DNA from 3 places in the Salicibibacter cibarius genome. Region 2 is predicted to be linked to each of the others. Evidence: riboswitches for the same ligand, from Rfam matches in the RefSeq annotation. Region 2 holds a riboswitch; each other region holds the start of a gene.
What was found. Region 2 has a riboswitch for thiamine pyrophosphate ahead of HUG15_RS19570 (thiamine phosphate synthase). Riboswitches for the same ligand answer to the same signal wherever they lie in the genome.

Region 1 (10,020 bases), 1.3 Mb from region 2:
CCAGCCCGGTGGCCGAAAATTTGATGGGCATAATCAGTATCCCGGCAACGTTTTATACACTCGGAGCTGCCTACTTAATCCTCATGTTTGCAGGAGCTTCCTATATCGCACCACCCCCGGAAGGCTGGGAACCGGCAAACATGAAAAAGCAGAAACAGAAAAAACAAGAGGGTAAAAAGAAAAAGCAAGAAGATCTCGCCCAACTCAATGCCCGGGAATCACTGCAAACATTCCGTTTTTATTTGTTGTGGGGGATGATGTTTATTAACATTTCCGCAGGGATCATGCTGCTTGCTGTTGCCTCGAATATGACGCAGGCGATTACGGGCGCAAGTTCTGCCGCCGCGGCAACCATTGTCGGCATCATGGGTTTTTTCAACGGTTTCGGGAGAATTGGCTGGGCAAGCGCTTCGGATTATATCGGTCGCACAAACACGTATATGATCTTTTTCGCATTACAATTGGGAGCATTCATTCTCTTGCCATTCACGACCAATGAAGTGATCTTCGCGATCCTCTTGTTTATTATCATGACATGCTACGGCGGTGGCTTTGCATGTTTGCCGGCTTACATCGGGGATTTATTCGGCACGAAACAGTTAGGAGCGATTCATGGTTATACACTAACCGCCTGGGCGATGGCAGGTGTTTTCGGACCGATGGCAGTTTCCACAATTGTTGGAGCCACTGCTGACTATACAGGCGCCTTCGTTCTCTTTATCTTTTTGTTAGCGATAGCGCTTCTGATGGCTATCATGATGCATTTTAATATCAAACGCATTCGTCATCAGCAACAGGCGACAAACGGGTGAACAGAATGGGTTTTATGATGAAGGCTGTTGCGACAAATGTCACGGCAGCCTTTAAGCATACAGCTATCCGATTGGCCGAATGCCGATACCGGCGTTTTCGATTTTTTCCCGAATGGACTTTGCGAACGCCAATGCATGGGGGCCGTCGCCATGGATACAGACAGTTTCGGCAAGGATGTCCACGTCCTTGCCTTGTTGCGCATGCACTTTTCCTTCTTCAATCATGCGAGTGACCTGCTCACCTGCTAAGCCGGCATCTTCGATCAGAGCATTTGCTTCACGTCGTGATGTAAGGGTGCCGTCTTCCTGATACGTACGGTCGGCGAATACCTCACTGCCGGTTTTCAACCCGACTTTTTTTCCCGCGTTAAGGAGCTCGCCACCGGCCAAGCCGAAAAGAACCAGATCGGGATCGATATCATAAACCGCCCGGGCTATTGACTCTGCCAGTTCCGGATCCTGAGTCGCCCGATTATAGAGCATGCCGTGTGCTTTCACATGTCGGAGATGCCCACCTTCCGATTGCACAATACCCCACAACGCGCCGACTTGATAGGCGACAAGATCATATGCTTCTTCAGGAAAAAGATCAATGTGACGACGCCCAAATCCCATTAAATCAGGCAAACCCGGATGTGCGCCGATGGCAACGCCATTCTCAATCGCCAGTTTCACCGTTTTCCTCATGATCGAAGGATCGCCGGCATGAAATCCACACGCGATGTTGGCGGAAGAAACGTAAGGGAGAATTTCCTTATCCGTTCCGAGTGTGTAAACGCCAAAACTTTCGCCCATATCACAGTTCATGTCGATGGTTTTCATTTTATAGCTCCCCTTTTAACATTAGTTAAACCATAAGGCAACGATATCTTCAAAGGCCACAATGCTTGCTCCAATCGTGAAAAGTACAGTGATTGCTCCAACAACAATCAGCCAAGCCGGATGTCGATAATCTCCGACAATTGATTTTTTCCGAGAAGCCACTAATATCGTCGTTAGAACGATAGGCAATATCATACCGTTCACTGCACCGGCAAGAATAAGGAGCATAACCGGTTCACCGATTGTAATGAATACAAGCGCAGAGATGGTAATAAAACCAGCGATAAACCACCCATTGTATTTTTCAAACATCGGATGAAACGAGCGTAAAAACGAAATACTTGTGTAAGCCACGCCAATGACGGAACTAATAGCAGCCGCTGTTAAAACAATCCCAAACATGTAATAGCCTAAATCACCAAGACCAACGAGAAATGGAGTGGCTGCCGGATTATCCGGATCTAAAGTAAAACCTGCACTTACCACACCTAGAAACGCCAAAAAGAGAAAAACACGCATAACGCCTGTCGTTATGATTCCATAGATCGAAGCACGACTAACAAAAGGAACATTCGCTTGTCCGGTAATTCCGGCGTCCACAAGCCGATGGCCGCCGGCAAACGAAATGTAGCCGCCTACCGTGCCACCCACAATTGTCACGAGGGGAAGGAGTAAAATTAAGTAATCATCGGGCAGTACAGATTGGACGAGTGCTTCTTGATACGGTGGATCCATGGTTAACATAACATAACCAGTCATCAAAATCATAACTACGCCAAATATTTGCAGCAAAACATCCATAATCCGAGTGTAGTTTTTGATAGAAAAGATAATGATGGTCGCCACGGTGATAATGATCGCACCCACTTCTATTGACAGGTCAAAAAGGACATTAAGACCTAATCCCGCACCACCCAGATTTCCAATATTAAATGCAAATCCTCCGAAGATAATAAGTCCAGCTATCAAATACCCTAATCCGGGAACGACCATGTTTGATATTTCTTGACCTCTTTTCCCAGATACAGAGATGACGCGCCAAATATTGAGTTGAACGCCAATATCGATCACAATTGATGCCACAATCGCGAACGCAAAACTAGCCATGTAATCTTGCGTAAATTGAGCGGTCTGGGTAAGAAAAGCAGGTCCGATCGCTGACGTGGCCATTAAGAAAATTGCGCCGCGTAAAAACTTATTTCGCTCTTTACTGCTCATGGGGTGGCCTAACCCATTTGTCGTCATGAGATCCCCTCCTAAAGTACGCCGAGTGTCTCATTCTTCACGTCAGTAATGAACATATACCCCGGGAGCATGCGTAATCATGAGATCTGGTTTGCTTGCCATCGCAACGGCTTGCGGTGTGACCCCACACGCCCAAAAACCGGATCTTCACCCTCTCTTATAGACACAGCTTGTCCAAAATCCAGTGCGTCTATGTTTGAGATACCGATAAATGCAGGATTACCAATAGGAGTCTTTTTTGCTATTCCGTTGCCTTTAAAAAGTTCAATTTCCATTTCATCGTTTTTCACTTTTAAATGTTCTAGCCCTTGCTCATTCAATGTTTGCATTAACACTTACAATTCTGCAACATTGTACATTTTTCTCCCCCTTTTAATGACTGCCCCATTTTAAAGCAATCCCTATTTTTCTTTCACGCATTGCTCGGGCCTGTTTTAAATAAAGTGTTTCAGCTTCTTGAAAGGTAATCGGTTCAAACATTACTTTTTCATTCGGCCGGAACTGGGCAACCCGCCCTAAATCAACCGCTGCCACTTGTGCAAAGCGCGGATAGCCACCTGTCGTCTGCCGATCAGCCATTAAAACGATCGGTTGGCCGTCACTCGGAACTTGCACCGTTCCAAACGCGACAGGCTCCGATAAGAGACTAAAAGATTCTTGGCGTTCGATGGGAGCGTCTTCTTCTGCTTGCAACCGATACCCCATACGGTCCGATTGCGTCGAAACTGTAAACGATTGTTGAAAAAATCGTTCCCGACTCTTCGCTGTAAACTGCTTAAAGTGGGTACCGGGAAACGCCCTTATTTTTTGTTGTCCACGGTCGAGCAGACTGCCATTTGCCCCCCAATTTTCTGCAAATACGCTTCCGTCTGCTTTTTGGGAAATCTGTTCAAAACGCCTATTTGCTTCTCTATCCTTTTCCCCTACATGTAACCGATCCCCTTTTTTAAGTGGCCGGCCTTCCAAACCCCCGATTCCCGCACGCACATACGTACTCTTACTATTCATCACTACAGGTACATCTAGACTACCCGCAACCGCCAGATAAGCACGATAACCGAGGGCAACCGGTTTAAACGCAAGCGTACTTTCGGCAGGGACAAAAAGAGGCACCCCAAGTGAGTAAGCCGTACCATTGACTGTTGGTACCATGCCTCCACCTGTTACCGCTATAAGGCTATCCCTCTCGACCTTGACCTCCGGACCGTTCATCGTCATTTCAAGCACGGCTTCATTTTCATGATTGCCCACGATGGCATTTGCACTTTGCAAAGCGATACGATCCATCGCGCCGCTCTCCAAAACCCCTTGCTGCAAAAAACCAATTCGGCCTCGGTCTTGAATGGTCGTAAACAAGCCTGCTTTCAAGATAAATAAACTCACATGTCCCCTCCTCGTACACTTCAAACTCCGTGCGCGTAATTGCCTTAAAATAAACCATGTCCCCGGACTTCAGCAAGCTCGGTTGTTCCCGGTTCGGATCAAACATTTTAAGGGGTGTTTGCCCGATCAGCTGCCATCCTCCCGGTGTCTCAAGCGGATACACTCCTGTTTGAATGCCGGCGATCCCGACAGCACCGGCGGGGATTTTTGTTCGTGGTTCACTCCTTCGCGGCGTAGCAATCTTTTTTGACATCCCACCGAGAAAAGAAAAGCCGGGAGCAAAACCGATCATGTATACCAGATACTCGCCGCTTGTATGAATTCGGATCACTTCTTCTTCAGAAAGGCCGTTCTCCTTCGCCACATGGGACAAATCGGGACCAAAAGCTTCTTCATAACAAACGGGGATCGTTACGACATCCCCCATACCGTCGTCCCCCGTCGTCTCCCCTATCTCATGAACTTTTTCCCGCAACTTTTCCATCACGTATGCACTCGGAGTATCTCTTTTCTCCATGATACGGAACACCTTTACCGGGTCGTAAAAGACGGTTAGACCAGTATAGCTCGGAACGCATTCGAGATACCATTCGAATGGAGCGTCTTCCAACAAGTCCATCATTTTTTTTGTACGTTTATGGATTTCCGGATCAATTTCCGTTCCAAAAACAATATTGATCGCGGTTTCTGATAACACGTATAGTTCCGGTTTTTTTTCCTGCGCAGACATAAAGGCCCCCTCTCACCTTCCCTTACCAGTATAAATTTGAGTTTCCCATTTGTTTTATTTTTGATAATTACCCCTGTGGCCGATCACTACAGCCATATTATACCTTTAGAAAATGATTGTTATCCTTTTCCCTTATGCATACCCAATCAAACGATCGACAGGAAATATTTGATTATTTCTTTTATTGGTGATACTATATTATAAGAATACAATATCAAGAAAACAAACCACTAGGGGTGCTTTTATTAGCTGAGAGAGACGCAGTCTCGACCCTTATTCACCTGATCCAGTTCGCACTGGCGGAGGGAAGTGGGCTGATGACGTATAGTATAGTTTCCGGCATCGCCACTTCCTATGATGGGAAGTGGTTTTTATTTTGGGGGGAAAAAAATGAAAACGCTCATTCAACAAGTGGAAAAGCGCAGAGATGAGTTAATTGGCTTGCTATCGGATTTGATCGCGTTTCGCACACCTGCCCCACCGGCCAGAAACACGGATGAGATTCAAAGCTACATAGCCGACAAACTCCAAACAATAGGTTTCGATGTAGACCAATGGGACGTTTATCCCGGGGATCCGAATGTTGTTGGCACACGAACAGGATCCCATTCAGAAGATTTTCAAAGTCTAATATTGAATGGGCATATTGATGTTGCTTCGGTGGAAGAAAACGAGGGCTGGGAAACGCCTCCATTTGAAGCAGTCATACGAGACCGAACGCTCTTCGGACGGGGATCAGCAGATATGAAAGGAGGTATTGCCGCCTGTTTATTCGCACTTCAACTGTTGCACGAGAATGACGTCGATCTTCGCGGAGACGTGTTACTGCAGTCTGTGATTGGCGAAGAAGTTGGAGAGGCCGGCACGAAGCAGTGTTGCGAACGTGACTATGGAGCAGATTTCGCCATAGTAGCTGACACGAGTGATTGCGAGCTTCACGGACAAGGTGGTGTGATCACAGGCTGGGTAACGGTGAAAAGCCCGGCGACCCACCATGATGGCACACGTCAACGCATGGTCCACGCCGGCGGTGGATTGCGAGCGGCAAGTGCCATTGAAAAAATGAATAAACTGATCACAGCACTACAGGAATTAGAGCGCGATTGGGCGATAAACAAATCATATCCCGGTTTCACCCCGGGCACAAATACCATCAACCCCGCTGTGATTGAAGGTGGGCGCCATGCCGCTTTCGTGGCTGACGAATGTAGACTATGGATCACCGTTCATTTCTATCCGGATGAAAGCGCTGATTCCGTGGCAAAAGAAATCGAAGATCATCTTTTGGCAACGGCAAACGCCGATCTCTGGATGAAAGATCATCCGCCTACGTTTCAATGGGGCGGCGGGTCGATGATTGAAGAGCGCGGCGAGGTATTTCCGTCTTTTTCTATTGATGAAGATCATGCAGCTGTCAATGACTTGATGGAAGCACATGAGCAAACATTTTCAGAACCTGCAAAAATATCCATGTCCCCATCCGTCAATGACGGTGGTTGGCTCGCCGAGGCCGGCATTCCCACGGTATGCTACGGCCCCGGAAAATTGGAACATGCGCATGCCGTTAATGAACACATCGACATCGATCAATTGCTAGACTACACGAAAACACTGCTCCGCTTCATCGTTAAGTGGTGTAATCAACCAAAGGAGAGATCATAATGACATTCAGCAAGCGCATTCGAAAAACCGCGGACCCGATCTGGAAAGCAAGTCATGAACATCCCTTTGTACAGGGAATCGGGCGCGGCACATTGGACATTGAATCTTTTAAATTTTTCATGTGCCAGGATTACAAATACTTAATTGAGTATTCCCGCGTCATGGCCATGGGCACCGTTCTTGCGCCAGATTTGGAAACGATGTCAGGATTCGCTAAAGCCCTCGATGATACTTTGAACATGGAAATGGACTTACATCGCTCCTACGCCGAACGACTCGGCATTTCCAGCGAAAATCTTGAGGAAACGGTCCCCGGGCCTGTCACCCTTGCTTATAGTGGTTACATGATGGCGGAAGCGCAAAAGGGTTCCATCGCAGAACTGATCGCCGCTATCCTTCCATGCGCTTGGAGCTATTATGAAATTGGCATCGAACTCGCTAAAATCCCCGGCGCCACCGAACACGAACAATACGGCGAATGGGTGCGGATGTATGCGTCCGATGAATTTGGCGAAATTGGCGATTGGTTGATCAGGAAGCTTGATGAGCTCACGGAAGGCAAACCCGAAGCGGAGCTGGACCGACTGGAGGCTATTTTTCTGAACACGAGCCGCTATGAGTTTATGTTTTGGGATATGGCTTATAATCGGGAAGGATGGCCTGAAGAGATCGTATAGTGAATAATGGCATCCTTTGTGGCAGGGCTAGCGCAACGTTTCAAGAGTTCTTTCCTGCACAAAAAATCCAGCTGCAACTGAGGACTCAACATGCTATTTTTTGACCCCGATCAGTCCTCAGGTGCGATAGTAGAGAGGACTCAAAAGATGGGTTGTTGTCCTTAGCAGTCCTCAGGCCTGGCAACTGAGGACTCTAAAGGCTGTTTTTAAACCCGGTCAGTCCTCAGGTGCGATAGTGGAGGACTCTAAAGATGGGTTGTTGTCCTTAGCAGTCCTCAAAGAATCGGGAGATATGTGAATAGGCGTTTTGGGAAGAACTTCTGATATAGACCACTGGCCCCGCTACATTAAACATCTCCGTAGTCATTCCACCCAAGGTAGCGAATAATACATGTCACTCAACCCATCATGAAATCCCCAGCCAAGACCATCCGTATTGATCACGACATTTTGTAACCTGTCTGCAAAGTGCCGATAATAGTCTTCCTCTTCACTGCACCAACGTACGACGGAAGCATAAGCACGTTCCATACTATCGTAAAAACTTTCATTAATATCTCCATATTCGTTCGTGAAATCTACCCCGTTTTCTACATAGAAAAGGGTAAGATCGACAACTTTAAAATCATCCCCTGTCAATTTCTTGAACTTGTTAATAGCATTCTTCGCTTCCCTTAGCCGCAATTTCCCGAAGCCCTTCTCGGGAAAGAACTCGTCTTCAATCTTTGCCTTCGCTTCTTCATATAAATCATTTACCCCGTCTTCCCCGGTAAATTTTACGGATAAATATTTTTTCGCATCAGGGCTGATTTTATAAATTTCTGATATAATGCTGATCAGCTCTTTGTTGTCCAAGGTTTTCAGCTGTTTCTTCAGTTCCGTAACTTTCAGTAGACTCATTTCATTGCAACTCCTTATATGTTCGCCGTTTTTATTCTATTGATTTCCATTCCTTATTTTGATACTAGATCGCGAAGATAATCCGTGTCTGCATTCTGCTTTTTTAATTCTGTCAGCAATATTTCATGTCGGTGTTGATTCAATTGCTTTTCGTCTTTGAATTCTTCATACCTTTGCTGGTTCACTTGCTTTTCGTCCTTAAAATCTTGCCGCATTTCAGAAACAATCTTGTTGTTATCGGCTACCATTCGAATTAGCTGTTCCATATAGCCTTCCATATTTTTTAAACGCTCTTCCTGCATGGATACACCTCCCCTATGTTGTTTCATCCTATAATGCCATGATACAGAACACTAGTTCCTTTTTCAAATAGAAAAATTCTTATTTTTTATGCCCTATTTCCCGCACATATTCCTCAAATCTCTCTTCCCTCCGTTCATCCTGCAAAAACTCAGACGTCGCCAATTCCTTCAACAATGCCAACTTCTTTTCTTTCGAAACATTCATCTGAATAACCCTCCCGCGTGCCTCCTGCAAAAAAGCTAATTCGTCCCCCGCGTTCCTCGGTAGTACATGCTCAATTGCCTCCTTTACCCTTTTCGTATACGAAGGACTGGCGCCTGCAGTTGATACGCTCACCGTCAGCAACCCGTCATTAATCCGGGCCGGTATGTAAAAATTCCCCTCACCGGCATCATCAGCCAAATACACGAATTGCCGCGGGGCTTTATTTTTCTTAATCGCGCTATGTAAGTCCGGCTGGTCCGTACATAAAAACACCATATCACATAAAAACACTTCCGAAGCCACCGCCGAGCGACGTTCCCACTTGAACCCATCTTCTTGCTGCAACCTCAGCAGCTCTTCATTAAGCGTTGGGGCAACAACGACGAGCTCCCGTGCCCCTGCTTCCAATAACGGTTTTATCCTTCGGCAGGCCACCTCGCCCCCACCAACGACAACACAACTCAGTTCTCTCATTTCTAGCATAAAAGGGAGCGCGCTCATGCATACACACGCCCTCTATCGTTCAATGTTTCTTCTGTCCGCCTAGCCAAAACGCCGCTCAATCCATCGTCGGAACCGAGAAAATCACAAAGCGTATAACGGGTATCCGTCCACCCTTCACGGTCACGGAGCATCTCGCCCAACTCTTTCATCAACACCCCGGTAAACAGTAAATAAGGCAACACATACACACGCGGCGCTTCCAGTTTTTCCACTTTCGCGAGACCTTGCTCGACCGTTGGCGTTGTAGCGGCCAAAAAACATGTCTCCACATTATTACAGGCAACTTTTTCATAGATCAAGCGGGCGATTTTCGCAACATCGCTCGGCTGGTTTCCGTCGCTAGATCCCCTGCCTACGACCAACACTGTGCAGTCTTCACGCTCTTGATTTTCTCCCAATACCGGCAATCCGGCGTCTGTCAATCGACTAACAGCCACATCGATCACGTCATTTTCAATGCCAAAGGGTCTTCCGTAAGAAAATGTAACTCCAGGGTATGTGTCCTTTGCCCTTTCCAGTTCACGGGGAATATCCACGATTGCATGGGAAGCGCTTAGCAGCAATACCGGCACGACTGCAATTTTCGTCGCGCCTTGTTTTATGCACGCTTCGATGCCTTCCAAAATGGTCGGTGAAACCAATTCAATATAGGCGACTTCTTGAATCAATTCTTTTTCATAATTTTTTTTCACATGATCAATAAACATTATAAATTGCCCATTGCCTTCATTTACACGGCTTCCGTGTCCAACGTATAAAATGGCTTGCGACGTTTTCT
Region 2 (10,020 bases):
GAACTTTTAGATGTTGATGGATCTGATGTCCTTGGCTTTCAGTTGCCTGAAGGAGACGGTGAGGTAACATACGAGGTTCCGGTTTTTGGACAAACGTCTGAATCTGTAAACGAAGATAATCTAAATGCATATGTCGTTGACGGCCAATATGAAGACCTCGGCCCAACCGACGTCTCAGCCAATGTTGATTTCTCGGACATGGACGATGAATGGTATTTTGACGCGGCAAGCCAAATTGTCCCGGATTTCCCGGGATTAAATGATGATGAATTTGCAATGAACTTTGGCTTTGATGTGCAAAATATAACGTGGGACGATGTTAATGGTGTGAACATTGAATTTGATGTTCCAAGCGAGATCACCGTATATGAACCGGATGAGTACGAAGAAGGCGAGATCCCTGATGAGCTTGAGGACTTTTTTGATGAAGAAGGTTTTGGCATGGGTGAATCCCTTGATATTGAATGGGATGGCAATACAGCGTCCATAACTTTAGACACACTTGACGGGGGTGAAGGATATCAAGGGTTTTTCAACGCCATCGGGGAAAGTAGCGTAGCACTTGAAGAACTAGAAAACTTGACTGCGACCGTTACGCTGTTTAGAGATGGTGACGAAGAAGTCATGGAAATAGACGTCCCATTTGAGTTGGTGGATTATGATGGCGGAGAGCCAGCTCCAGATCCAGAGCCGGATCCTGAGCCAGAACCTGAACCAGAACCGGACCCGGATAACGGAGGAAACGGTGACGGCGATGGAAATGGAGACGGAGAGAACGGCACCGGCAATGGAGAAAATGGTACAGATAACGGAAACGGTACCGGTGATGACAACGGTACTAAAGACACTGTCCCATCCAAAGACAGAGACGCAAGCGATGATACGCCCGCCGGTATCGATGACCGCGGAACGGGTGACGAAATAGGCGGCGAGCTGCCGGACACTGCAGGTAACAGCATGCTCATGGTACTCATTGGTACCCTAATTGCTGCAGCTGGTGTGACTGCGTTGGCTTTACGCAAGAAATTCATCATGACTAGCTAAAGGAATTGGGGCGGTTTTCACCGTCCCTTCTTTACGCTAATCGTGCTGTCACAGAATCCTTGTCGAGCAAAGAATAATGGATTTTGGCTCTTCACCAAAATCTATCGTTGATATCAGTGAATAGTTATGGTATTAACACGAGCTAGTGCAACGTTTCAAAGATGCTTTCCTGCACAAAAATCCAGCCAAACGATGATCAACCACGGCAACTGAAAACTCAAAATGCAGTTTTTGCCCCCACTCAGTCCTCAGATCAGGCAACTGAGGACTCAAAATGCAGTTTTTGCCCCCACTCAGTCCTCAGATCAGGCAACTGAGGACTCAAAATGCAGTTTTTGCCCCCACTCAGTCCTCAGATCAGGCAACTGAGGACTCAAAATGCAGTTTTTGCCCCCCAATCAGTCCTCAGATCGGGCAACTGAGGACTCAAAATGCAGTTTTTAGCCCCGCTCAGTCCTCAGATCTGACAACTGAGAACTCAAAATGCAAATTTTGACCCCGATCAGTTTTCAGAGAATCGGGAGATATGTGAATAGGGGTTTTAGAAAGAACTTCTGATATAGACCACTAGCGGAGGAAAAACACGGAGACTGCGGGAAAGCGCAACCAAGGCTTTCGCCATAAAAGCTTGTCGAAAAGCCAAGTTTTCAAACGAGGAGGCTGAGCGCAAGTCCACGGAAAACGTCGTGTTTTCCGTAACGGTTACCATAGCCCATACTTAAACCTATTTGTCAGGCATAGATTCTAGTGTTGACCCTGGATTTTTCTCCATATTTTGCGCAGCATATGCAATTCAGCTTCGGATAGACACTCTTTTTATTTGAGTAAATTCTTTTAAAGTGAATACTGAGTCTAAAAAACAGAGGAAGTGGATTTACGGAAGGGTTTGCGGGGGCTCAACAAGTAACACTTGGTGAGGCAGGCTTTAAATGATTGAGAAATGGGTACACAAGAGAAGCGCCGGCAAATAATTTGTTTATTATTGCTGAAAAGCTAACATATACCGAGATTTCAAGTTATAGTGTAGTATGGCTGTACGGTAGAATCTGAAATTTCCGTATGGTTTTGAATTCTTAACTACGAATAATGTCCCTTGGAAATGAGCTTAGAAAATGAATAAAGGCAGCTCATTGAGGTTTCATGAAACAGGACAGAAAGACGGTCTATACCTATGAAGCGATTAATTCCAAGTTTACTATTATTATTTTTGTTCATGGCCGCGAGTGCTTGTGGTAAGCCCGAATTAGAGATGATGACATCATTGGAGTTTTCCAAAGGGGGATATGATGCACATGATCATCAGATCTACATTGATGCTGACAACAAAAGTATAAAGTATGGGTATAGCGAACTCGGAAGCCTCCCACTCGATATTCATGAAACAGCCCAAGATGAGCTTGAACCGGGGCAGGAAATAAAAGAGATTGTGTTGACTTCCGAGGAATGGGATCGCTTGTTAGAAGCGTTGACAGCGTTGAGCATTGAACAGTGGGATGATAGTTATCATGATCTTGACATCATGGACGGGATACAATGGCGTTTAACCATTCAATTTCCTGAAGATCAGGAGATGCGTAAGGGTGGCAGTAATGATTTCCCGCCGAATTGGGACGAATTTTTAGATGTGTTGGAAAAATATACGGGTGAAACGTTGTAACTCGTTCGCTAATAATATTGACACTCACACTAAAAATTTTCGTGCATGAAATGATTTGAGATTATGAGCATTTTCCGCTATGATTTAGAGAGTCATTGCCAAATGAAATTTATTACATATTCAAGGAGGTTTATAAATGTTGAAAATGAAAGGATTTGTGGCGGCATCTGCCTGTATGCTGATGCTGGCAGCTTGTGGAGATGGAGACGCGGATACCGAAGAAGCCGAGAACGATACGGAAGAAGTTGAGGATGGCGAGACGGAGGGCGTGGAAGCTACAGATGAAAATGGCGAGGAAGATGGTTCAGACGACAGTGCTGAAACAGACCCAGCAGAAGAAGAGGAACAGAATGCCGAAGAGGTATTAAGCCAGTCCATCGAGGCTATGGATCAATTAAACAGTTACAGCACAGAAATGGATATGAACCAGTCCATAAACGTAGACGGTGAAGAAATACCCATGGATATGACGATGAGCATGGATGTTGTATTAGATCCGATGTCTTTTTCGCAAACAATGACGACACCTAATCCAATTACGGAAGAAGATATGGAAATCGAACAATACATGGACGAAGATGGCACGATTTATATGCTGGATCCGGAAATGGATGAATGGATCATGATGGACGGAAGTGACTTTGGAATGGAGGACATTCAAGATTTGGAGATGTCCCCGCAAGAACAGTTGGAGATGCTCCAGGCATTTTCAAGTGAACTAACTGTGGAAGAAGAAGAGGATCACTATGCATTAACGATTGAAGGTTCCGGTGATGAGCTCATTGAACTCACCAGGGAATTTGCAACGATGCAACAGGGAGATCCACAAATGCAGGATGAAATGGATCAATTATTAGGGCAGATGGAGATCAATACGCTGGACTATGTCATGTACATTGATAAGGAAACTTTCTATCAAGATGAATTGGAAATGAATATGGAGATGGAAATGGAAGAAGAAGGACAGACAATGGAGATGTCTCAAGAAATGCATGGGACTTTCTCCGATTTTGATGAAATCGATGAAATTGACATTCCGGAAGAAGCCATCGATGAGGCGGTCGATTTAGAGGAATTGGAAAGTGAAATGCAAGAGCTGGAAGAGGAAGATTTGGATCTTTAAATTCATACCAAGCAAAAAACAACCCGGGTTATAAAAGAAGCCCGGGTTGTTTTAATAAAACCTTTCATTCGTGAGATTACCGGCATATGTACATGTAGTACTACATAAGTAAAAAAGAGTAATAAGTGGTGAATATATGTACAAATGAAGGAGCGGGATTGAGTGAAGAAAACCTCCTGTCTGTTGTTCGCCCTCGTTTTACTTTTGGCCGGTTGTTTTGGGGTGAGTAAGGACGTTGCGTATGATGATGCGGAGGAAGTGTTGATGCGTGAACTTCAAACCGAAGGAGTGACAGGAGTCGAAATTGCTTCTCAAGAAGCCACGTCCATCATGGAACAGGGCGAAGACCATTATTTGGTGCAAGGGCAAATGGAAACCGGCTATGGACCCGGAGAATACCAAGTGGATTTGGAATATGATTCCGATGGGTATTGGTACGAGATCCATTGGGTGATTTATTAAAAAAATGTGGCCAGTGTTGGCTGCATTTTTTTATTTTTTGCAGGATTTTTGCTTTAAATGGCGAAAGCATAATTATTAAGCATAAACGGGGAGGATCACTGATGGGGGTAAAACAAGTTTTTTATCGGCAGTTATCCGCTTGTCATGATGAAAACCATTGGTTCGCATGCCTTCAGCAGGCGCTCGCGGGAGTAACGGATGAGCAAGCAAATTGGAAACGAGAGGAAACCGACCATAGCATTCATGAAATCGTCAATCATCTTATTGTATATAATAATCGTTGTCTGGAACGGTTCAAAGGTGAGCCTGTTCCCCCTATTGAGGAAGGGAATGAAACGACTTTTCGAAGCGGGGAAAATCGGGATTGGTCGGTCACCGTGGCCCAGTTAACAACGATGATGGATGAATGGCTGCACACCATTGATGGGACAACGGAATCCGATTGGCGAGCGCCCGTTCATGGAGAAAGCGGTGAGACGTGGGGGACGGAGCTCGCGAATATGATGATCCATACGAGTTACCACATCGGACAAATTGTATTTATTCGAAAACAGCAGGGGGCGTGGGATGTGGAAGAGGAGGCGCGTTGATCGTATTTAGCTGATAAATGGTTTGTTTTGGCTGATAAAACGGCCGATTTGGCTGATATATTCCGCTTTTCGGCTGATATCCTGCTGATATTCAATTGAAAGGGGGTGAAAACACTGATTGTCTTAAAAGAGCGAATACCACCCAAACAATTAATGGCACTGGAAGCAATGAAGCGACGTTTGTTGGAAAATCACCCCAGAATGGAGAAGGTATCCCGAGATCATCGTATGTGGGAAGTTGGCTATAAGGGCGAATGTTCTCTGGATTTTTACCTGAAACAGCTACCGGAAGGTGAATACTGGCTATTTTATGGGTTGTGCCTGAAAACGACAGATGGTGAGCAGTTTCAAATCGATACCATGTTGCTATCGAAACGGGTCGCCATTCTTTTGGAGATTAAGACGATTGCCGGGGAAATTTTATTTGATGAAGATATCCACCAATTTTCACGGACCTATCAAGGCGAGGTCAAAAGTTTTAGTCACCCATATATCCAGGTGGCAAGGCAGAGAACATTGCTCCGTCAATGGCTGAATGCGAGAGGCTATTTCAATCTGCCGGTTGCCCCTCTCGTCATTTCCGGCAACCCGTCAGCAACCTTGACCTTTAAAAATGCCCCGCGTCACTTCATGCAATCCATCGTACGTGCGGAGGTCTTGCCACAGAGAGTTCTGCAACTGAAAAAAGAAAACCCTGCTGATCAGTTATCCTCCTCTGCGCAAAAGGAATTATCACAGCAATTGCTTGACGGTCATCATGAGCAACCTGACAATGTCGTAGAAGCCTATAACATCAGTCGGTTCGACTTGCTCACCGGTGTTCACTGTCCGTCTTGTTTCAAGTTGTCCATGCAAAGGATCCATGGAAATGGATGGCATTGCCCTCGGTGTTCTTTTCGCCATAAAATGGCTCATGCTGAAAGTCTGAAAGACTATCGTATACTTTTCCAACCATCTATTTCGAACCGCGAAGCGCGAATTTTCCTCGATATCCCCTCTGCTTCAATTGTCCGCAAACTCCTCACCCAATTAGAGCTTCCCATACAAGGAAAAAATAAAAGCCGGCGGTATATGCTTACTGACCTTTAAATGGCTGATATAATGCTGATTTTCGCTGATAAATTGTCCGATTTGGCTGATATACGCCCGGTTTCCGCTGATATACGCCCCTTCCGCCGATAAAAATTGACGTATTTTCCTGGTTGCGTGTATAATATAGTTAAATAAGCATTTCTACTGGGGGTGCCCTGCCGGGGCTGAGATGAGGAGAACCTCGAACCCTTGGAACCTGATCTGGATGATAAAGCCAGCGGAGGAAAGTAGATGAAGAACGGGAATCATTCTTTCTGCTGTCCTTTGCTGTCTCAAGGACGGCTTTTTGTCGTGCCTTGAAGGCTGGTAAGGAGGTAAACTGTGACTTGGCATTTAATTACGACGAACAACCTGCCGTTTCACATGCAAATAAGGCAGTTACGGCATGCATTGAAAAATATTGACATCGTTCATATTCGCGATAAGGAAGCTTCGCTGCAGCGGTTGAAACAACAAATTGACCAACTTTGTAAAATTGGCCTGCGGCGCGAGCAAATTATCCTCAACGAGCATGCAGAGGCAGCGGCCGCGTGGGAGTTAGGGGGTGTGCACTTGCCGAGCCATTCCCCGCTGACGGCAAAAGAAATAAAAAAAGAAGCGCCGCATTTGCAAGTGGGGGCGTCGGTTCATAATCTCGGGGAAGCCAAAGCCCGGGCTGAAGAAGGTGCGGACTATCTTTATTACGGGCATGTATATCCGAGCGCGAGCAAACCCGACGTCCCGCCCCGGGGGGTTGAGGCATTGCAATCGGTTGTGCAAGCGGTTAGCGTCCCTGTGCTGGCAATCGGAGGTATTACCCGTGACCGTTTAGGCGGGATAGCCCATACCGGCGCTTCGGGCATTGCGCTGATTTCAGGTTTTTGGGAAGCGGAAAAACCGGAAGAAGAAGCAAGCCATTTTAATCGCTTCGGGCAGTTTAGCTATGAAACGATATGAATCCTACGATCTGATAATCGTCGGTGCAGGGATAATAGGACTTGCGATTGCGTATTACGGCACACGGGCAGGGTTGAAAACACTAATTCTTGACCGTGGAAATGCGGCAAAAGGCACAACTTCGGCAGCCGCCGGTATGTTGGGGGTGCAAGTGGAACTGCAGTCACGGACGCCTTTGTACCCCCTTGCGAAAAAAAGCCGGCAATTGTACGCGCAGTTGGCCGAGGAACTAATGGAACAAACGGGGACCTCCATTGGCCGAACGGTTTCCGGCGCGATTAAACCGGCTTTTTCGCCGGAAGAATGGAAAAAATTAACTGAAATTGAACGATGGCAAACGGCTGCCGGGGAATCGGTGCAATGCTTAACGGCTGCACAATTGTACGAACATCTTCCTTTCCTTGCCGATGGGGCAACGGGTGCCCTTTATTTTCCCGAAGAAGCGCACGTGGAACCTGTGCAAACAGCCGCTGCCTTTCGACAAGCAGCGGTCCTTCAAGGCGCTGAATTGAAAACGTATACCGGCGTATGCTCGCTGCTTCAAAATGGTGATCAATGCGAAGGGGTCATGTCGACAAGCGGCGAGGAATTTTATGGCGAACACGTTGTTTTGGCAACCGGTCCCGATTTGCTTGAGCTTTCCGCGGATCGAACCCTGCCGATTGAAGGGGTGAAAGGAGAGGCGATTCGCGTACAAGGGAAACGCCCGCTCGTAACGAAGACGTTGTATCATGAACACTTCTATTTCGTGCCGAAGCCAAATGGCGAAACGCTCATCGGCGCGACTTCCGGCTTATCACGCGATCGAAGAGCAACGGTGCAAGGCATCGGTGAAGTGCTTCGGCGGGCGCGACAACTCGTTCCTGAAGTGGCGCGCGCGGAAATCACGAAAATGTGGGCGGGCGTTCGTCCGCAAACGACGGATGACCTTCCTCTGATGGGGCCTCATCCGTCCATCCGTGGCTGTTGGCTCTGTAGTGGCCACGGACGTAACGGCATTTTATTGGCGCCGGCTTCCGGGAAGGAGATGGTTGCCGCGATTACGAGTGGAAAGGCGGAAGTTTTGCAGGCGTTTCAGCCTGATCGAAACATTAAAGGGGGAATGAATCGTGAATATCAAAGTCAATGAAGAAACGATGGATGTTCCTGCAGATGTGGAAACGATTGAAGATTTTCGCATGTATTATAATTTAGCGGATAAAAAGGCCATGATTGAACACAACGAGGTCGCGCTCAAGCCTGACGAATATGAAAAAACGGCGCTCGCCGAGGGTGATCAAATACTCGTTGTCCGTTTTGTAGGGGGAGGATGAACATGTTGAAAATAGGGGATCGAACGTTTCGGTCACGATTGTTATTGGGGACCGGAACGTTTCCGGATGTTGATGTGCAACGGAAAGCCGTGCAAGCGTCGGAGACGGAGATTTTGACGTTTGCAGTCGCTAAAATGAATTTGGATGACAGTGATGATGATCTCGTTTCGGAGCTGCAACCGGATACGTTTTCCATGTTACCGAACACAGCCGGGGCAAAAACGGCGGAAGAAGCCGTTCGCATTGCAAAACTTGCTCGCGCTTCGGGATTGAGCGACATGGTTAAAGTCGAAGTGATTGGGGATGATCAAACCCTTTTGCCTGATGCCGTTGAAACGTATCGGGCGACGGAAATGCTTTTGGAAGAAGGGTTTATCACCCTGCCGTACATTGCCGATGACCCCGTGCTTGCCCGCAAGTTGGAAGAGTTGGGTGCGCATGCGGTGATGCCGGGGGCTGCGCCTATCGGCACGGGGCGCGGGATTTTGAACCCGCTTCACTTATCCTACATCGTGGAACAAGCGAACGTCCCTGTGATCGTCGACGCCGGGATCGGCGCGCCGTCCCATGCTTCATTGGCGATGGAAATGGGAGCGGATGCCGTGTTATTGAATCGTGCGGTTTCGCAAGCCGATGAGCCTGTGAAAATGGCGGAGGCGATGAAGCTGGCCATTCAAGCGGGGCGTTTAAGCTATGAGGCCGGTCGCATTCCGGTGAAACGTTTTGCGAAGGCAAGCAGCCCTCAGGAAGGTGTGTTCCATGGTTGATCGTTACGACCGGCAAACGCGTTTTGAGCCGCTCGGAACAGACGGGCAAGATCGCATTCGCGCCGCGCATGTGCTGCTCGTCGGTTGCGGCGCGCTCGGCACGTCCATTGCCGATACGCTTGTGAGAGCGGGAATAGGTAAAATCACAATCATTGACCGTGATTATGTAGAGCTTCATAATCTCCACCGTCAGCGGCTTTTCACAGAAGAAGATGCCGAGCAAAAAGTGGCCAAAGCCAAAGCTGCCGCCCGCGACCTCAAGAAAGTGAATGCGGATGTGGAGATTGACGCCTACGTCCGTGATTTCCAGGCGGACGAAGCGGCTAAGTTTGTGCCCGAGGTTGATTTGATTATGGATGGTTCCGACAATTTTGAAGTTCGAATGTTGCTAAATGATGCAGCTTACCGGTACGGTGTGCCTTGGATCTATGGAGGCGTCGTCGGTAGCTATGGGTTGTCCCGTGCCTTTATGTTAGACGAAGGCCCCTGTCTCCGTTGTTTGAGCCCATTTTTATCATTAGATGAAACGTGCGATAACGACGGGGTGATCGCGCCGGCTGTTCAGATGGTAACGGCGCTGCAAAGCGCAGAGGCGATAAAAATCGTAAGTGGCAACGCACCTGCCGTTGCCGAGCGGATGCGTTCATTTGATCTTTGGGAGAATGAAACTTCTGCGATAAACGCAACTCGTTTAAAAGATGACAATTGTCCAACCTGTGGCACGAATCCGACTTATCCGGCGCTGCTCGATGAGGCAACGGGCAAGCAAATTCGGGTGTTGTGCGGCGGCGACACCGTGCATGTGCGGCCGCGGGAACGAAAAACCGTGCAAGTGGAGAAACTGCAAACGGTTGAGCATGCCATGCTTTCTTCCGTTCGTTTGCACGAAGATGTTGCCACCCTTGATTACGAAGGTTGCCGGGTCGTCCTGTTCAAAGATGGACGGGCGCTTTTGCACGGCATTGACGAAGGGGAGCGGGCAGAGAAGGTGTACGAACACGTTTTGGCATTGATCGATTGAGACATTTCGAACGCG
Region 3 (10,020 bases), 1.5 Mb from region 2:
AGCAGTCATGACACCTGTAAATCGCTTTTACCCGGGATTTCGGGCGCTATGAAGCGTCCATGGAGACCGAAACGACGTTCGAGACTTCGTTTGGAGCGTCATGAATCGGTCATGGAACCTGAAGGCCTCACCTGCATCGTATTACGAGATGTCCATGATACCCGAAATCGAGCATACACCCATTTGATCAACGATCCTTTTCCATGAAAAACCCCCCGAGCTCATTTGGCTCGAGGGCACTTACGCGCACAACATGCTTGTTTTAGTATTCATTCTCCAGAATCGAAGAAACAATGTGCAAAGAGTCCCATTCTCCCCCGGAGACGCTTATAATCGGGTACTTTTTCGGATAAAAATTGTCTCTAATCTCCTCAACGGAAAGCCCTTCTTTATGTAGGTGTTTCACCTCTTGGGAAAGGTTCTCAAGGTGATCTAGTTTTTGCTTTAGCATCTCTTTCCCGTTTTCTACATATCCGGCATGGCAACAAAATAGCGATTCAAAATCATAAGCGAGCAATGTTCGAATGGAATCCATCGTCTGCGGGATGGACTCGCTGCTCATAATGACCTTCGGTTTCGGAGCAACAAATAAATCCCCAGCAAATAGCGTTCTATTTTCTTCATCGAAAAAAGCGACATGATCATCTGCATGCCCCGGCGTGTAAATGACTTTCCATTCCCTGTTTTGAGATCGGATCGCACTTTCAAGTGGCGTCGTCTGAAACCCTTTCCGTTTCCCCCAAGTCATCTGACGATACTTCGGGTAGGGTGAGTCTTGGGCGCATATATCAACCCCCTTTGGATGAACATAAATAGGCACTCCATGGTTTTGCTGAAGCCACGGCGCTGTTCCGGAATGGTCTTCATGGCTATGGGTCAGGACGACAAAATCAATCGCATGTGCTTCATAAAAAGGAATAAGGTCCGGCTCCATGCGCGGTGGCCCAGTGTCGACTAACATACCGTCAACCAAAAAGGAATAGACGGTATTTGTCTTTTTCCCTCCGAGGACAACGTCCATTTTTACACAAGTCACATTTTCCTTTTCATATACTTGCAACGCAGTTTCACCCCTTTTCTGTTGTTATTTTTTTGGAACAACCGCCATCGTACAACGTGAGACACAAATTAACTTTTCATTTTCATCCGTCAATTGAATATCCCAAACCATGGTCGTGCGTCCTTTGTGAAAAGGCGTAGCGGTTGCCGTAACAACGCCGTCGGTTTTACTGCGAATATGGTTTGCATTAATTTCCATTCCTACCGGATTGAATTTTTGCGGATCGATATTCATAGCCGTAGCCATCGTCGCAGCTGTTTCCGCCAAAGCAACCGATGCCCCGCCGTGGAGAATACCGGCCGGTTGTCTTGTTTTAGGTCCTACGGGCATCGTCATAATCAGACGGTTGGAACTGAGTTCCACATACTCCATTTCTAGTTCTCCAACAAGGGAATCTTTCCCTCGTGTTCGCATTTCCTCGGCAAAAACTTCCTTATCCTCCACACCGTACAAATCCAACACATCTTGAGAAACGATCATTCCAATCCGCTCCTTCTGTTTTTTGAGAATGTTCATTCTAGATCGATCAAAAAAATTTAATCCAAGGCAATCAGTGTCATTTCAATGATCTCTTCCATTTTTTGTGTGTCTTTGCGCGTTTTCGCCAACACACGTAACCCCACAAACGAGTTATTGAGAAACCTTGCTAACTTTTTCGCATCATGACGTTCCGGTATTTCCCCCGATTTTTGGCCGCGCAACACTAGCTCATATAGCATGTTTTCTGTACTTGAGAAACTGTCCATTACCATATCCATTGCTTCTTGGTCATGTTCGGCCAACTCAATCGCAGTATTGACCGTCAGGCAGCCGCTCGGTAATGTTTCTTTTCGATGGATCGTCATCTCAAATAATCGCCTGATCCCTTGCATGGCTGAATCCATCGATGTTAATTGTTTCTTGATATTCGCTTCCACTGTCTCCACGTAGCGTTTCAATGCTTTCATATACAACGCATGTTTGCTGCCAAACGTGTCGTAGATGCTGCGGCGATGGATGCCCATCTGCGTGACCAAATCTTGCATGGATGTTTTTTCATAGCCCTGATGCCAAAAAAGTTTCATGGCTTTATGCAAGACAGCATCCTCATCATACTCTTTGCTTCGAGCCATGCTCTGTCCTCCCTTACAAACCCTATCCTATCATTTCTAGAATGATCAGTAAAGAATTTTTTGATTTCTCGATTATTGCTAATTCATTGGTATCTTTGGGAACAGAAAACCGAAGCGCCCTTGCACATTAGTTAGCAACATTCGGATTTAATTGGTATACTTAAATTAACGGTATTCTAAATTAAAAATCGGGTGATATCCATGGAATGGAAAACCTATTGTCAATAACTCCCACCAATTCGTAGAATTGGAAGGGGCTTGAAAAGCCTTTATTGACTAGCCTAAGTCTTAACTGACTACGTTATCGACCATGAAGAAACCTATGGATGATTCCCTAGTCCGTAGCTCTTTCGTGGCTCTGTAAACATCTCTGAGGGGGTAGGAGACATCAACCACATCGCGAAGGGTCGATAACATTGGCGAAGGGAAACCACTCCTAGAAAGGAGGAACACTTCATGTTAGTGTTCGTAAAAAACAAGCATGGCGAGTCACTAATGCCGTGCAAACCGCAAAAAGCAAGGCGATTACTGAAACAAAAGAAAGCTAAAATCGTATCTTATGAACCCTTTACGATCCAGCTATTATATGGATCAAGTGGCTACAAGCAAAATGTGAATATAGGCGTTGATTTGGGCGCGAAGGATACAGGCGTTGCGATCACTAGCGAGGATAAAGTGCTTGCAAAAGGTGACATCGAAACCCGCCAAGACGTGAAAAATTTGTTGAATACAAGACGAGCGTATAGACAATCAAGGCGTCATCGTAAGACACGCTATCGAAAACCACGCTTTGACAATCGAAAACGCCCCGACGGATGGCTACCACCGAGTATCGAAAGTCGGATTCAAAACACATTCAGATGGATCGATAAATTCTATTCCCTTGTGCCGAATCCAACATTAACAATCGAAGTTGGCAAATTTGATCCTCACAAGATGATCAATCCTGACATTCAAGGGATCGATTATCAAAAAGGACAAACCTATGGCTATTATGATGTCCGGTATTTTGTGTTTGCAAGAGACAACTATACGTGCCAAGTTTGCAAGAAACAAAGCAAGATACTGAATACCCATCATATTGTCTATCGTTCTCATGGTGGTAGTGATCGTGCGGATAATCTCATTACTGTTTGTACCGATTGTCATACGCATGAGAATCATAAAAAAGGGAAAATCCTTTGGGAGTGGATGATGGAGGGCAAAAAGCTACCTAGCTATAAAGAAGGTACGTTCATGAATGTGTTTCGCAGGAGAGTGTTTGATAAATATTCGGATGTAAATATCACCTATGGTTCCGTTACGACACCTAAACGTAAAGCATTAGGGTTAGATAAAACCCATTATAACGACGCGATAGCGATCAGTGGGATAGATAAGATTGATTATGACACCTATTCCATCTTCAAGATCAAGCAGTTTCGCAAAAAGAAACGATCTTTACATGAAGCAACAGCACGAAAAGGAAGAAAGTGTAAAAATACAATCAGCCAGCGAAATATAAAGAATAAGCCGTTCTTAAACGACCCACCTGCTTTAGCAGGTGGATTTGGACATAAATTGTCCGCGACTGAAAGTCGCATTTCAGACTGAAGTCTGCTGAAAGACCTTAAGCTCAAGCATACTGATTTTGACTGGAACTCAATCATCAATCCTGAATATATCGTTCCTCTTCTCGCTGGTCTGGTTTTCGATATAATTTCTAATGATTTCTTCCGTCACATTTCCTACTGTTGCACAAAAATATCCTCTCGCCCATAAGTGCTGACCCCAATATCTTTTCTTCAGGGCGGGGAATTCGTCTTGGATTAACCTTGATGATCTCCCTTTGAGATATTGCAATATCTTACTCGGTGCTATGCTCGGCGGACAGGACAATAATAAGTGAATATGGTCTTTCCCTACACTTCCTTGTACTATCGTGATCCCTCTCGCTTCACATCCTTGTCTGATTAGTTCCCTTACTCGGTGGGCAATGTCGCCACGTAACACATGATATCTATACTTTGTAACCCATATAATGTGGTATTTGATGTCATAGACCGCGTGGCTACTTCTTTTGTATTCATCCATACTCTCACCTCGGTTTAAGTATGGACATTCAAAGGCAAGGCTAAAAGCTTATACCGTCTAAAGACGGTGGAGTTAGACCACGCTTCTATAACTTAAAGGGATTTTATCTCAATGACAAAGTGCTGTTTCAAGGAAAGGTGGGATGGATCTCGGGTTTCAATGGTACAAGCATGGCCTTTGTCAAAAACATCGAAGACCAATATCTCACAAACCCAGATAAAAGTTACAAACAAGTTCCACTAAAAGCACTCACGTTTATCAAACACACAAACAATTGGTAATTCCTCCCCCACTAAATCACAGATTTTGAAGGGGAATCCTTGCCGAAGCCCTTGTTGAAACGGAAATCACGGCATTTACAGCATTCGTGCAGGAAAATATTCGTCATTTAGAACAAAATGATTAGGTTTTCTCACCATCACTTTTCAGCCGTTTTCCTCCTACTTGCAAGTTTTCCTAATAGGCGTATAATAAAGAATGATCATTAAAATATTTTTCCACTAGAGGTGTCGAAAGACTGAGAGGGACGCGCGTCCTAACTCTTGGAACCTGACCCGGTTCATACCGGCGTAGGGAAGTGGAAGGCATGGATTTACGGGCCCAATAGGCTTGTAGACGCCTGGCTTCCCCCTGTGGACAAACAGAAAGGGGATTTTTTTATGCAACAACGGACGCTTGTTATGGTTGAAATCGCTTTAATGACGGCACTCGCGTTTATTCTGAGCTTCGTGAAGTTTCCCGGGCCTTGGGTGCAAGGCGGCTCGATTTCTCTTATCATGGTGCCGATTTTCATTATGGCTTTTAGGCGCGGGTGGCGAGTTGGGGTGCTCACGGGATTGCTCGTCGGGATCGTGAATTTGATGTACAACGCTTCAATCATTCATCCGATCCAGATGTTGTTGGATTATCCGGTGCCATACGCGGTTCTCGGACTTGCCGCATTGTTTGCATTTCGAAATAGCGAGGGGAAATTGTCCGTGCCCTGGGCGCTTTTCGGTTTGTTGTTCGCCGGGTTTTTACGATTGTTATCTCACATCGTCTCCGGTGTCGTTTGGTTTGGGAGCTTCACTCCGGAAGGTATGAATGTCTATCTCTATTCGATCGGTTACAATATTTCCTATTTATTGCCGGAAATTTTGATCACGCTTGTTGTCGTCTACATCCTCTCCAGGGCACAGCCTGATTTTTTTCACATGAAAAAAACAACCCCACTTCCCTCTTAAGATCTGTGCACGAGCGAACAATTCGCTCGTGCCTATTATTTTTCATTGACTTATCAATCACACATGTTATCATAATAATGACCAATTTGTTCATTTGGTCATTTTCTCGAAAAGAGGGACCAAAAAATGATCACTAACAAACGCGCAACGATTTTAGAAGCTGCAAAACGGGCGTTCTCCTTGTTTGGCTATAAAGGCACATCGGTCGCCCACGTTGCCAAGCTCGCCGGTATCGGCAAAGGCACGATTTATACCGAATTTAAAAATAAGGAAGAAATGTTGGAAGCGGTCATGGATGGCATTTTACATGATCTCGGGACCATTTTTGAACGGGTGAAACACAACGATGAACGATCCATACTGAAACTGCACCGTGCCTTATATGATACGTTGCAATATCGAAAAGAGCATCAACTTCTGATGCATCTGGCCGAAGAAGTCAACGTCCATGGCACGAAAGAAGCGGTGTCCGCGATGCAAAAGGTCGAGGATTTCATTATTACCGCTTTGGAACAAGCCGTTGCGCAAGGGGTGGAAAAAGGTCGTCTGCAAGTGATGGACACGGAGATCACAGCCTTCACCATCTATAAACTATACATTGCGTTCATTGTTGATTGGGAAGCAAAAAAACGTCCGTTGACGGAGGAAGAATTATTTCAGGTCTTTGAAAATCACATTTTTAAAGGAATCGTCGTTCGATGATACACGTGAGCGATGTTTTTTTTGAATAAAAAATGACCATCTTATTATTATGGTCATTTGGCCGAATCAGGGAGGTTTTACATTGAAAGGTTTTATTGCCGAATGGAAGGCAATTTTCGCAGACAAAAAAATGCTCATATCGATCATCGGCATTCTATTGATTCCCGTTTTGTATGGAGGTATTCTGCTTTCGGCTTTCTGGGACCCGTACGGGCAGCTTGAAGAACTTCCCGTTGCTATTGTAAATGAAGATGAAGGAGCTGAATTGGACGGAGAAGAAATGAACGTCGGGGATGAATTCGTAGACGAGCTGCTGGAAAGCGAGGATTTCAATTGGAACGTGACGGATGCCGATGAAGCGCAACGAGGCTTCGATGCATTCGATTATTATTTATACGTGTTAATCCCTTCTTCTTTTTCTGAAGATGTTTCTTCATTACAGGACGAGGATCCTGCAAGTGGAATGATTTATTATGATATCAATGAGGACGTTAACTTTGCTGCCTCGCAAATGGGCACGCAGGCAGTGGACACGATTGAAGAGGAACTGTCCCAAACATTAACGGAAACCTATGTGGAAGTTGTCGATGATGTATATACCGAGTTGACAGACGCGGCTGTTGAACTTGAGGAAGGAGCTGAAACGCTTGCGGACGGTGTCGATTCAGCGCTTGAAAACATGGGCTCCCTCACGGACGGCTTAGCAGACTTGCATGAGGGCGCCGACTCCTTACATGAAGGGGCGAACGAAGCTGCTGAAGGCACCCAAGAATTGCGAACGGAAGTCGAAGCTTTCGCGGAGCTTTTCCATAACAGTGAAGAAGTCGATCAATTGGAAGATACATTGCACGAGATGCAAACGGATGTAACAAACGCCCGCGCTTATTTGGAAAGCGACGATGCCGCCCAGCTGGAACAATCCCTTCGTTCCCTTGATGAAAACTGGTCGGCTGCACGTTCTTCCCTGCAATCCGCTGAAGAATCGTTGAGTCAACTGGACGATCGCCTTGAAGACGTTGATCAACCCGTGCAAGACGCACAAGGTACACTCGATGACATCCGCGAGATGAATGATCGCCTGGATCAATGGCAAAACCGGGCAAATGAAAGCTTGAATGATTTAGAATCGCTTGCAGGCGTCTGTTACGAATGGGAAGAGCGGCTTGGCGATTTTGATGACGCCGATGAAGAAGCTCATGCCTTGTCTGATTATATTGCTGAACACTACCCGGAAGATGAAGCATTACAAAGCTATGCGGATACATTGTCAGAAGTAATAGACGAGATTGACGCTGATGATATTCAACCATGTCAACAAGTCGATGAAACCGTAAATACTTTAAATGAGACGTATGATGATATGGAAGAGGCAACGCCGGAGCTTTCAGAGCAACTGGAAGCGATCGATGCCGCATTCAATGAAACCGCAGATACGATTTCAGATGGACAGGAAGATGTCTCCAATTGGATAAATGACGTAAGTCAGGAGTTGGAAAATGTTCGTGCTGCCGCACCTGAGGGCATCGGTGATGGAGACATCGAGCTATTGGACGTGTTTCCGCAAGCAAGATCTACATTGGCAGATCTGGATGAATCCCTTTCCCGGGCAGATGAAGTATTTTCATCGGCAGACGCTACGATCGATGAAGCGGAACAAGCGGTGCAAACCCTAGATGAAGGGGTGCAAGATCTGAACGAAGGCGCAGACGAATTGTCATCGGAAATGCAAGAGGCATTCGAAGGAGGCATTGAGATTGAAGATGGCCTCGAAGAACTCGATGAAGGTTCCCGGGAACTGCACGAAAATCTGGAGACATTGGCCGAAACATTATTGGAAAATGAATTAACCGAAGAGCAACAAGCGCTTTTCACTTCCCCCGTTGAATCCGTGTCGGAAAGTGAAACAATGGATTACACGTACGGAGAAGGGCTCTCTCCTTATTTCTTATCGTTGGGATTGTTCGTCGGAGGCTTGACGCTCTCGATTATCTATCCTTTTTACCAACCGTTGACGAAACACGAAACGGCATGGAGTTGGTTCTCCGGTAAGTTGGGTGTCATCTGGACAGTAGGCATACTTCAAGCGATCGCTCTCATCGGAGTCACCTTCTTCGGGCTTGATCTGGATATCGCCAGCCCTGGTTGGTTTTCATTTTTCATGGTCTTCTCCGGCCTTTCCTTTATGACACTGATTTTCATGCTCGTTGCCATATTGGATAATCCCGGACGCTTCATCGCGATTATTTTATTAATCGTACAGCTCGGAGGAAGTGGAGGTTCTTTCCCCGTGGAACTAACCCCTGTTTTTTTCCAATACGTGCACAACTTGCTGCCGATGACGTATTCCGTGGAAGGACTGCGGGCGACGATCATGATGGGCGAACCGGGATTGTTGCTTGAGTCTTGGCCGTTGCTGTTGATTTTGGTGGTATCATTAGGGGTAACTTTCCTGTTTTTCACCATGAAGCACAAGAAAAATGACTGAATCAAAAGGGGCAGCTTACCAGTTGTAGCTGTCCCTTTTTCTATCATTCATGCACATATTTTGCCCCTATCAAACGAGCGATGCCAACACCGAAACGCGAGAAATATAGCCCACTAATCGCTCGTCATTGTCTACCACGGCAATTGGATACTTAGCTTCCGTGGCGATTGGAATTAGTTTCTCAATATACGTTTCAGGGTCGGTCGTAGGATAATCGGATTTTACAATATTTTTCAGTGATTGATTTTCCTTGTTTGCTTTCATCGCATCGTCGATGGTGACGAGTCCTTCAAGTTTTTTGTTTTCACCGATCACAAACACGCTCGAAATCCCGTGATTTCTCATTTCCTCAATCGCCAGTTTAGGGCCTCCCCCAACAGGGACAATGGCGGAGGGTTTTAACATGACATTTTGCGCCTGCAATACTTTCGTTTTATCAATGTCTTTCACAAATTCTTTAATATAGTCGCTTTTCGGGGTTTCCAAAACTTCTTCCGGTGTGCCGATTTGCTCCATAACGCCATCTTTCATAACGGCAACCCTGTCACCGAGTTGAAAAGCTTCGTTCACATCGTGCGTAATAAAAATAATTGTTTTTTTCAGTTTGGCTTGAATGTCCAGTAATTCCAATTGCATCTCTCGTCGAATCAATGGGTCCAATGCACTGAATGGTTCGTCCATCAGCAGAATATCCGGATCAGTAGCTAAAGCCCTTGCCAAGCCAACCCTTTGTTGCATGCCACCACTTAGCTCGCCGGGTCTTTTTTGTTCCCAACCTTCAAGCCCGACGGTTTTTAAAACTTGCTTAGCCGTTTCTTCTCTTTCTTCTTGACTGATCCCTTTGACTTCCAGACCATAAGCGACATTCGTTAAAATCGATCGATGGCTAAACAAGCCAAAGTGTTGAAAGACCATAGCCATATTGTTTTGCCTAAATTCACTTAATGTTTTTTTCGAGTAGGGAACAATATCTTCCCCGTTCACAATCACTTTTCCCGCGGTCGGTCGATTCAACATATTTAAACAGCGGATCAAGGTCGATTTTCCACTTCCAGACAAACCCATAATAACGAAAAATTCACTTTCGGACACGTCAAAGGAGACGTCGTATACACCGACGGTATGTCCCGTTTGTTCCAATATGGCGTCCTTGGAGTCTCCTTTTTCCACTAGGTCAAGAGCCTTCTCAGGGTCTTGACCAAAGATTTTGGTTAAATGCTCAACTTTGATCTTTGTGGACATCTTCCATTCCTACTTTCACAATTTGATCAATCACTGTATTTGTACTTTTCAGCCACGCTTTGAGATAAGCGATCCAGAATAATGGCCAGAAAAACGATGCTGATCCCGGCTTCAAACCCTGTA

Region 1: another riboswitch for thiamine pyrophosphate. It lies ahead of HUG15_RS03565 (acetylornithine deacetylase); the one in region 2 lies ahead of HUG15_RS19570 (thiamine phosphate synthase).
Region 3: another riboswitch for thiamine pyrophosphate. It lies ahead of thiT (energy-coupled thiamine transporter ThiT); the one in region 2 lies ahead of HUG15_RS19570 (thiamine phosphate synthase).

Annotation. Positions count from the first base shown of each region.
Region 1 is NZ_CP054705.1:671,240-681,259, reverse strand. It holds gene HUG15_RS03595 (L-lactate MFS transporter) at 1-812, shown strand, start outside; gene HUG15_RS03590 (LamB/YcsF family protein) at 876-1,634, opposite strand; gene HUG15_RS03585 (NRAMP family divalent metal transporter) at 1,656-2,879, opposite strand; partial or broken gene HUG15_RS03580 (D-glutamate cyclase family protein) at 2,891-3,106, opposite strand; gene HUG15_RS03575 (5-oxoprolinase subunit C family protein) at 3,252-4,262, opposite strand; partial or broken gene pxpB (5-oxoprolinase subunit PxpB) at 4,270-4,992, opposite strand; TPP riboswitch at 5,215-5,317, shown strand; gene HUG15_RS03565 (acetylornithine deacetylase) at 5,383-6,654, shown strand; gene tenA (thiaminase II) at 6,654-7,331, shown strand; gene HUG15_RS03555 (DUF6155 family protein) at 7,695-8,231, opposite strand; gene HUG15_RS03550 (hypothetical protein) at 8,285-8,533, opposite strand; gene HUG15_RS03545 (precorrin-2 dehydrogenase/sirohydrochlorin ferrochelatase family protein) at 8,613-9,239, opposite strand; gene HUG15_RS03540 (sirohydrochlorin chelatase) at 9,236-10,020, opposite strand, start outside.
Region 2 is NZ_CP054705.1:3,878,154-3,888,173, reverse strand. It holds gene HUG15_RS19600 (ICP22 family protein) at 1-1,044, shown strand, start outside; gene HUG15_RS19595 (hypothetical protein) at 2,216-2,701, shown strand; gene HUG15_RS19590 (DUF6612 family protein) at 2,838-3,824, shown strand; gene HUG15_RS19585 (hypothetical protein) at 3,987-4,286, shown strand; gene HUG15_RS19580 (DinB family protein) at 4,388-4,876, shown strand; gene HUG15_RS19575 (nuclease-related domain-containing protein) at 4,982-5,965, shown strand; TPP riboswitch at 6,105-6,211, shown strand; gene HUG15_RS19570 (thiamine phosphate synthase) at 6,290-6,904, shown strand; gene thiO (glycine oxidase ThiO) at 6,891-8,033, shown strand; gene thiS (sulfur carrier protein ThiS) at 8,014-8,217, shown strand; gene HUG15_RS19555 (thiazole synthase) at 8,220-8,984, shown strand; gene HUG15_RS19550 (ThiF family adenylyltransferase) at 8,977-10,005, shown strand.
Region 3 is NZ_CP054705.1:2,340,393-2,350,412, forward strand. It holds gene HUG15_RS12165 (MBL fold metallo-hydrolase) at 263-1,060, opposite strand; gene HUG15_RS12170 (hotdog fold thioesterase) at 1,085-1,474, opposite strand; gene HUG15_RS12175 (TetR/AcrR family transcriptional regulator) at 1,597-2,172, opposite strand; gene iscB (RNA-guided endonuclease IscB) at 2,629-3,765, shown strand; gene tnpA (IS200/IS605 family transposase) at 3,814-4,245, opposite strand; TPP riboswitch at 4,738-4,838, shown strand; gene thiT (energy-coupled thiamine transporter ThiT) at 4,905-5,468, shown strand; gene HUG15_RS12195 (TetR/AcrR family transcriptional regulator) at 5,595-6,170, shown strand; gene HUG15_RS12200 (YhgE/Pip domain-containing protein) at 6,253-8,655, shown strand; gene HUG15_RS12205 (quaternary amine ABC transporter ATP-binding protein) at 8,725-9,897, opposite strand; gene HUG15_RS12210 (ABC transporter permease) at 9,924-10,020, opposite strand, start outside.